4 regions of the Pseudorhodoferax sp. genome follow, and region 1 is predicted to be linked to each of the others. Evidence: predicted binding sites of a transcription regulator. Region 1 holds the regulator's gene; each other region holds the start of a gene.
The links. Region 1 encodes sigma-54, which starts transcription at its own class of promoters, with help from an activator protein. Its sites were predicted from a motif close to TGGCANGNAANCTGCTTT; they were not measured.

Region 1 (2,196 bases):
GATCCTGAAGCTCTGGCGCGGGGTGAACCAGGCTTCCCAGGCGACGCCGGCGGCGACCTCGTACAGGTCCTGCTCGTGGCGGTAGCCGCCGTGCGCCAGCTCGATCAGCACGCGCTGGGCCAGCCGGCTGTACAGGTTCAGCCGCATGGCGTCGCGCCACGGCGCCGACAGCCGCACGCCGGCGCGGCGCGCCTGCACCGGGCAGCCGGCGATGCGTGCGGCCTCGTCGGCCAGCAGGGCCTCGACGCCGGCGGCGCAGGGCAGGAACAGGCGCAGGTGCTGCACGGCTAGAGCGCCTTGCGCAGGTTGGTCGGCGCGATGCGCAGCGCCTCGCGGTACTTGGCCACGGTGCGGCGCGCGCACTCGATGCCCTGTTCCTTCAGCATCTCCGAGAGCTGGCTGTCCGACAGCGGCTTCTTCGGGTCCTCGGCCGAGACGAACTGCTTGATCAGCGCCCGCACCGCCGTGCTGGAGGCATTGCCGCCGGTCTCGGTGCCCAGCGAGGAGCCGAAGAAGTACTTCAGCTCGAAGGTGCCGAACGGCGTGGCCATGTACTTGGCCGTGGTCACGCGGCTGATGGTGGACTCGTGCAGGCCCAGCTCGTCGGCGATCTCGCGCAGCACCAGCGGGCGCATGGCCAGCGCGCCGTGCGTGAAGAAGTTCTTCTGGCGCTCGACGATGGCGTTGGACACGCGCAGGATGGTGTCGAAGCGCTGCTGGATGTTCTTGATGAACCAGCGCGCCTCCTGCAGCCGCTGCTGCAGCGCGGCGGTGTCGGAGGCGTCCCGGCCGCCGCCGCGGTGCTGCTTGAGCGCGTTGGCGTAGATGTCGTGCACGCGCAGGCGCGGCATCACGTCGGGGTTGAGTTGGACCTTGAAGCGCGCCTGGGCGCCGCGCCCGACCTTGGTGACGATCACGTCCGGCACGATGACGTTGCGCTCGACGTCGACGAACTTGCGGCCCGGCTTGGGCTCCAGCCGCGTGATCAGCGCCAGCGCGGCCTTGACGCCGGCCTCGCTGTCGTCGCACAGGTGGGCCAGGCGCTTGAGGTCGCGCCGTGCCAGCAGCTCCATGCTCTGGCGGCACACGCGCAGCGCGGTGCCGCGCAGCGCGGGGTCGACCTCGTCCTCCGGCAGCACCCGGATCTGCAGCGCCAGGCATTCGCCCAGGTCGCGCGCGCCGACGCCGGCCGGCTCCAGGTTCTGCAGCAGGCGCAGCGCGACGGTGAAGCGGTGCAGCAGCTCCTCGCGCGCCTCCGGGTCCTCGGGGGCGAAGCCGGCGGCCAGCTCCTCCAGGCTGTCTTCGAGGTAGCCGTCCTCGTTCAGCGACTCGATCAGGAAGCGCAGCGCCGCCGTGTCCTCCGCGGACAGCCGCAGCGCCAGCGCCTGGCGGTGCAGGAAGTCCTGCAGCGACTCCTGGCTGCGCGCCAGCTCGGTGGCGTCGGCCTCGCCCTCCTCGCCCTGGCCGTTGCCGCGGGCCGGCGCGTCGCCGCCCCATTCGCTGTCGTCCGGCGCCAGGTCGTGCGTGCCGTCGCCGTCCCAATCGTGCTCGTCGGCCTGGCCGGTCAGCGGCGATTCGGCCTCGCCACGGGTGTCGGCCAGGCCCTCGCTGGCGTAATCCAGCCCGCTCTGGGCCGCCACCTCGGCCTCGCGGTCGTCGTCGCGCACCGGTGCGTCGGACTGCGCCAGGCCGAAATCCTCGCCCGCATGGTCGTCCATGGCCTGTTCGAGGAACGGGTTCTCGTCGAGCATCTGCTCGACCTCCTGGGACAGCTCCAGCGTGGACAGCTGCAGCAGCCGGATGGATTGCTGCAGCTGCGGCGTGAGCGCCAGGTGCTGCGAGACGCGCAGGGACAGGCTTTGCTTCATGGCGCGGCCCCGGCTACATCCTGAAGTGCTCGCCGAGGTAGACCCGGCGCACTTCCGCGTTGTCGACGATCTCGGCCGGCGTGCCCTTGGCCAGCACCCGGCCCTCGCTGATGATGTAGGCGTGGTCGCAGATGCCCAGCGTCTCGCGCACGTTGTGGTCGGTGATCAGCACGCCGATGCCGCGGCCCTTCAGGAAGCTGACGATGCGCTGGATCTCGATCACGGCGATCGGGTCGATGCCGGCGAAGGGCTCGTCCAGCAGGATGAAGCGCGGCTGCGTGGCCAGCGCGCGGGCGATCTCCACGCGCCGCCGCTCGCCGCCGGACAG
Region 2 (2,196 bases), 120 kb from region 1:
CACGAACTCGTCCAGGAACAGCACGCCGTGGTGCGCCAGCGAGATCTCGCCGGGCCGCGGTGGCGAGCCGCCGCCGACCAGCGCCACCGCGCTGGCCGTGTGGTGCGGGCTGCGCGTGGGCCGCCGCATCCACTGGGCGGGCGTGAAGCTGCCGGCCAGGCTGGCGATGGCGGCGCTCTGCAGCGCCTCGTCGGGCTGCATCGGCGGCAGCAGGCCGGCGAAGCGGTGCGCCAGCATGGACTTGCCGCAGCCCGGCGCGCCCATCAGCAGCAGGCTGTGGCCGCCGGCGGCGGCGATCTCCAGCGCGCGCTTGGCGGCGGCCTGCCCCTTCACGTCGGCCAGGTCGGCATGCGCGGCCGCCGGTGCCGGCGGCTGCGGCGCCAGCCGGGCCCAGCCTTCGTCGGCGGGCGCGGGCGCCCCGTCCGGCTGCAGGGCGGCCACCACGTCCAGCAGGTGGCGGGCGCGCACCACGTCCATGCCCGGTACCAGCGCGGCCTCCTCGGCGCTGCCGGGCGGCAGCACCAGCGTGGTCCGCACGCCCTGCTGCCGCAGCGCCAGGCTGACGGCCAGCGCGCCGTGCACCGGGCGCAGTTCGCCGGACAGCGACAGCTCACCCGCGAACTCGTGCCCGGCCAGCCGGGCCGGGTCGACCTGGCCGCTGGCGGCCAGGATGCCCAGCGCGATCGGCAGGTCGAAGCGGCCGGAATCCTTGGGCAGGTCGGCCGGCGCCAGGTTGACCGTGATGCGCTTGTTGTGCGGGAAAGCCAGCCCCGCGTTCAGGATGGCCGAGCGCACCCGCTCGCGCGCCTCCTTCACCTCCACCTGAGCCAGCCCCACGAGCGTGAAGCTGGGCAGGCCGTTGGCCAGATGCACCTCGACCGTGACGGCGGCGGCCTCCAGCCCCAGCAGGGCACGGCTTTGCACCAAAGACAGGCTCATCGTTGCGTTCCTCCCTATTCGGGTGCGCTTCGGGCCGGCTTGGGGATTGCACAGGCCTGGTGCACCAAACGCGTGCCCCGGACCCTTGTATCCGCTTGTTACGCGCGCCGTCGAGCGTATCCAAATCGGCGCGCGCTGGCCCGGTACTGCTTGGCACGCTCCATGCAATAGGTGGGCAGTACGCGATTTCACATCGGAGAAGCACCCATGAACGTGAGCATTTCGAAGAGCCTGGCCGCTGCCGGCCTGGCGTTGTCGGGCGTGGCATTCGCCCAGAGCGCCACGCCGGCCCCGGACTACACCCTGAGCTACAACGCCGGCGTCGTGACCGACTACCGCTACCGCGGCCTGACGCAGTCGCGCCAGCAGGCCGCGCTGCAGGGCGGCATCGACTTCGCGCATTCCAGCGGCTTCTACCTGGGCGCCTGGGCCTCGACGATCAAGTGGGTCAAGGACGGCGGCGGCAACGCGCCGCTGGAAACCGACTTCTACGGCGGCTACAAGGGCACGGCCGGCGACATCGGCTACGACGTGGGCATCCTGCGCTACCAGTACTTCAACCACGACCTGGAATCCAGCCCCAACACCACCGAGCTGTACGGCGCCGTGACCTACAGCCTGTTCACGCTGAAGTACTCGCACGCGATCAGCGACCTGTTCGGCTTCGACAACAGCAAGAACAGCTGGTACCTGGACCTGTCCGCCGCGTTCGACCTGGGCAACGGCTGGTCGCTGACGCCGCACATCGGCTACCAGAAGGTCAAGGTCGATGGCGACTACTCGTACTACGACTACTCGCTGACGCTGGGCAAGGACCTGGGCAACGGCTGGTCGGCTTCGGCCGCGCTGGTCGGCACCGACGCCAACCGGGCCAACTACCGCACCGTCAACGACAAGTTCGCGGGCAAGACCATGGTCGTGGTCGGCCTGAAGTATGCGTTTTGATTTTCTGTTTCTGAGGAGCCAGCCATGAAACTCGTCACGGCGGTCATCAAGCCGTTCAAACTGGACGAAGTGCGCGAAGCCCTGTCGGGCATCGGCGTGCAGGGCATCACGGTGACCGAGGTCAAGGGCTTCGGGCGCCAGAAGGGCCACACCGAGCTGTACCGCGGCGCGGAGTACGTGGTCGACTTCCTGCCCAAGGTCAAGATCGAGGCCGCGGTCGCCGACGACCTGGTCGAGCGCGTGATCGAAGCCATCGAGACCGCGGCGCGGACCGGCAAGATCGGCGACGGCAAGATCTTCGTGTACGACGTC
Region 3 (2,196 bases), 1.6 Mb from region 1:
CGCAGCACCAGGCGGTGCTGTCGGGCGCCGGCATCGGCGTGCTGCCGGCCTTCCTCGTGCACGGCGACGCGCGGTTGCAGCCGGTGCTGCCCGCACAGGTTAGCTTCGTGCGCGCCTTCTGGATGTCGATGTTGTCGCCGGAGAGCCGCGGCCTGCACCGCATCCAGGCGATCTGGGTGGCATTGCGGGGCATGGCGGCGGACGCGGGTCTGTTGGTGCCGGTCGAAGGAGGGCGATCCATGTGACCTCTGCCCCATAGGGCATGGTGCGGCTCGTTCTTTGGGCGCCCCACACGTTGCAGCGTCCGGCGCGATACGCCTGGACGAAAAAAAACCCGCCGAAGCGGGTTTTTTGCAGCACGAAGTGGATTACTTCTTGCTTTGGCGACGGCGCAGGGCGCCAACGCCCAGCATGCCCACACCCATCAGGGCCAGAACGCCCGGCTCGGGGACGGGAGCTGCGCTGTCGCCGAACAGGTTGGCCGTGCCAGACATGTCGGTCACGTCGCTGTTGCCACCCTGATGGGGGAACGACAGCGATGCGGTGAACCGGAAGTCGTGGTCGACGCCTTGATAGGTTTGGCTGTCCGTATTGAAGTACGTTGCTGCCAGACCACCGACGACATCCAGGTAACCCAGGCCCGACAGCGTGCCACCCACGTTGCTACCCAGGAAGTTCGCGGTGTTCGCCAGGTCAAGCCACAGTTCGCCGTTGCCGGTATTCGCCCAGGTCAGGCTGTTGTAGTCGGCAGCGTTCGTGATTTCCGCAGCCCCGACGTAGAACCGCACGGAACCACCGTTGTAGGTGATGGTGTCACCCACGCCAGGCACGACGCTCTGGCCCACGGGCATGAAGCCGCTGAACTGGAACGTCACTTCGCAGTTGGCGGCGGCGCAGAAGTCGGTCCTGCCATTGATTGCCGTCAGGACGCCGAAGCCCGTCAGTTCGCCCGTCTGGGCGTTGATGAACTGGCGCATGTTGACGGTTTGCCCGGAGAAATCCGTCGGCGCATCCGGATTCCAGGTGACGCCGCCAACCGTAACGGGGGCTGCATACGAAGCGCTCAGGCCGAGGCCCAGTGCGGTGCCGGCCAGCAGGCTTTTGAAAGAAATCTTCATCACTACTCCTTGTCTAAAAACCATGGAGCCCTTGCCCCACGCCCAACCACATAAGCAGATCGCGTGCCAGCCGTCGAAAGCTCGGTAACTATTTGATCTTCATTGGAAAAAATCCGGCTCCCCAATCGTTCGTTTTTTGTGTGTAAAGAATGGCGACAGCGTGCAATGCGCGGGTTCGTCCGTCCGCGGCGGGTTGCCGGCATGCATGGCTCCCTGGTCGCAGGAGCGACAGGGAAGGACGAGGACTCGATACATGCCTGTCGCGGATGCCATTTCGGTGGCGACCGAATCGTTGCAGGAACCGCGCGTTCCACGGCGTGCGCACAGCCCCTCGCTAGAATCCCGCGCCGGGATGCCGCGTGCCTGCATGCCCGCTCGCCCTTCCTCTTTCGTGATCTCGACAGGTCGTCCTTGCGCCTCACCTCCATCAAGCTGGCCGGCTTCAAGTCCTTCGTCGAGCCCACGAATTTCATGCTACCGGGGCAACTGGTCGGCGTCGTGGGGCCGAACGGCTGCGGCAAGTCGAACATCATGGATGCCGTGCGCTGGGTGCTGGGCGAGAGCAAGGCCAGCGAGTTGCGCGGCGAGTCCATGCAGGACGTGATCTTCAACGGCACGACCGCGCGCAAGCCGGCCAGCCGCGCCAGCGTGGAGCTGGTGTTCGACAACGCCGACCACCGCGCCGGCGGGCAGTGGAACCAGTTCGCCGAGATCGCCGTCAAGCGGGTGCTGACGCGCGACGGCACCAGCAGCTACTACATCAACAACCAGCCGGTGCGCCGCCGCGACGTGCAGGACGTGTTCCTGGGCACCGGCCTGGGCCCGCGCGCCTACGCCATCATCGGCCAGGGCACGATCAGCCGCATCATCGAATCCAAGCCCGAGGAACTGCGGCTGTTCCTGGAAGAGGCGGCCGGCGTGTCCAAATACAAGGAGCGCCGGCGCGAGACCGAGAACCGCCTGTCCGACACGCGCGAGAACCTGACCCGCGTGGAAGACATCCTGCGCGAGCTGAATGCCAACCTGGAGAAGCTGGAGAAGCAGGCCGAGGTCGCGCAGCGCTACCACGGGCTGCAGG
Region 4 (2,196 bases), 1.2 Mb from region 1:
GGTGGAGATGCCCTGCACGTAGGCTTCCTGGATCACGGCGGTCAGCGCCTTCTCGGCCGTGCGCCGAGGCTCCAGGAACCCGGGGAAGTAGCTGCCCTGGCGCAACCTGGGGATCTTCAGCTCGACAGAGCCGGCGCGGGTGTCCCAGGTGCGTTCGCGGTAGCCGTTGCGGCTGTTGAGCCGCTCGGCGGGGTTCTTCTCGTCGTAGGCGGCGCCGCAGCGGCCTTCAACGTCCAGCTCCATCAGGCGTTGGGCCATGAACTGCACCATCTGGCGCAACACGTCGATATCGGCTCCCTTCTCGGCAAGCTCGGTCAATGCCATAGTGGCGGTGGTCATCGTGATTTCCTTCAAGGACAAGGTTGGTGGGTCGCACCTCAACCTTAATCCGGACTTCACGATGGCCACCCCATAAGGAGCGGCTGCCGCGCGGCAGGCTGCTACGGGTTACGCCCTACGGGCTCCACCCTGCGCGGCCTGCCGCGCGATCAAGACTTACACCACTTCCGGGGACATCAATGCCCTTCCTCCGCCCTTCTCCATCTCGGCCTCCTCCGCGGGCGAGAAAAGCGCCGAAATTCAGGATGAACCTCGGTGTCCCGCCGGTCGTCCTCGTTCACGGTGACGCGCACCTACCAACCCCCATCGCTTCCTGATCTGCAAGGCCACAACCGCAGCGTTTGGTGGACCTCGCCGACCGTGAAATAAGTTCTATCGAGATGTCACTATTTATTACATATGGATTCTCCCATTCAAAGGGATTGATGAAATTCCTTTGAATATCAATGTGTTATGACGACATTCCCCGCTGGCACGGATGCTGCTTATGAAGTCTCGCAAGGGCGAATTTGCCCTCCCCCCAAACTTCCCAAGGAGCCTTGACATGCAATTTCTGAACAAAGTACTCGCCGGTGCAACCCTTGCCGCAGCCATGGCCGCAACCGCCCAGGCCGGCGTGGTGTCGGTCGGCGGCGTGACGTGGAATACCGATGACGTGATCGATTTCAGCGGCACCACCGACACGGTCCGCCAGCTGATCGGCGCGGACGGTTCGCTGTCCGGCTCGGGCCTGATCACCAAGATCAACGGCAGCGGCAGCTTCTGCACCGCCTGCACCACCCTGAGCTTCACGTTCGGCGGCTACGAGCAGCTGACGGGCTCGCTGCCTGCCCCGGGCTCGTCGGGCACGAGCAACCTGACCTACTCCGACGGCTGGGTCAAGGTCTATGCCAACTACGCTGACGGCAGCAGCGCCCTGTGGCTGGACATGGTGGCCCACGCCATCGGTGATTTCAACGGCACCACCTTGATGGGCAGCATCACGACGGTGCTCGGCTCGGTGTCCGGAATGAACGGCCTGGGCTGGCTCGACGTGGTCGGCGGCCTGGCCGCCGATTACTTCGATACCAATGCCATGGCGGATGGCTCGGACTTCACGTTCAGCACCACCTTCACCAGCTACTACCCCGATTTCACCAACGCCGTGGGCTCGGGTACCTTCACCAGCCGCTCGGACGTCCCCACCGCCGATGTCCCCGAGCCGGCTTCGATCGCGCTGATGGGCCTGGGCCTGCTGGGCTTGGCCGCTCGCCACCGCAAGCAGGCTCAGTAAGCACCGTCCAGCCAGGAGCCGCTCGTCCCTCGGGCGCTCCTCCCCTCGCAGCAGCCCGGCAGGTGCAACCCGCCGGGCTGCTTTTCTGGGGGGCAGCGCAGAATGCGCGGCCTCCGCCCCCCAAGGGCGAGTTGGATTCCGACCTGAGGCACCACGGATCGCCTCACAGCCGCTCCCTCGCTCCCGTTAGCCTGCGGTCTTCGTCCCACTGGAGACCGACCATGCCACGCGGCGACAAATCCTCCTACACCAGCAAGCAGAAACGCCGGGCCGAGCACATCGCGCAAGGCTACGAACAGCGCGGCGTCGCGCGTAGCGAAGCCGAACGCCGCGCCTGGGCGACCGTGAACAAGGAATCCGGCGGCGGCAAGCAAAGCGGTTCCGGTCGCCGCCGCGCGGCCTGACGTCCCGGTCAGGCGTGGAACAGCTTGGCCCGCGCGGCCTGGGTGATCGCCGCGACGCCGGGATGGCTGATGCGGCGCTCGACCGAAATGGCGAAGAACTCCTCGAACAGATCCTCGACACGCCCGAGCACGTGCACCCGGTATTGCGCGGCGATCTGCGCCTCCAGCACCGACGGCGCC

Region 2: a site for sigma-54 is predicted at 1,091-1,108, ahead of QM782_RS06935 (TorF family putative porin). Genes of this name have one in related genera too.
Region 3: a site for sigma-54 is predicted at 1,170-1,187, ahead of QM782_RS00240 (PEP-CTERM sorting domain-containing protein). Genes of this name have one in related genera too.
Region 4: a site for sigma-54 is predicted at 810-827, ahead of QM782_RS13065 (PEP-CTERM sorting domain-containing protein). Genes of this name have one in related genera too.

The regions. Positions count from the first base shown of each region.
Region 1 covers NZ_JASGJZ010000001.1:1,600,622-1,602,817, reverse strand. The annotation lists gene QM782_RS07485 (THUMP domain-containing class I SAM-dependent RNA methyltransferase) at 1-285, opposite strand, end outside; gene QM782_RS07480 (RNA polymerase factor sigma-54) at 288-1,868, opposite strand; gene lptB (LPS export ABC transporter ATP-binding protein) at 1,882-2,196, opposite strand, start outside.
Region 2 covers NZ_JASGJZ010000001.1:1,480,739-1,482,934, reverse strand. The annotation lists gene QM782_RS06940 (YifB family Mg chelatase-like AAA ATPase) at 1-939, opposite strand, end outside; gene QM782_RS06935 (TorF family putative porin) at 1,147-1,884, shown strand; gene glnK (P-II family nitrogen regulator) at 1,909-2,196, shown strand, end outside.
Region 3 covers NZ_JASGJZ010000001.1:48,156-50,351, reverse strand. The annotation lists gene QM782_RS00245 (hypothetical protein) at 1-245, shown strand, start outside; gene QM782_RS00240 (PEP-CTERM sorting domain-containing protein) at 369-1,118, opposite strand; gene smc (chromosome segregation protein SMC) at 1,530-2,196, shown strand, end outside.
Region 4 covers NZ_JASGJZ010000001.1:2,756,533-2,758,728, reverse strand. The annotation lists partial or broken gene QM782_RS13070 (IS256 family transposase) at 1-339, opposite strand, end outside; gene QM782_RS13065 (PEP-CTERM sorting domain-containing protein) at 884-1,612, shown strand; gene QM782_RS13060 (hypothetical protein) at 1,834-2,016, shown strand; gene nhaR (transcriptional activator NhaR) at 2,025-2,196, opposite strand, start outside.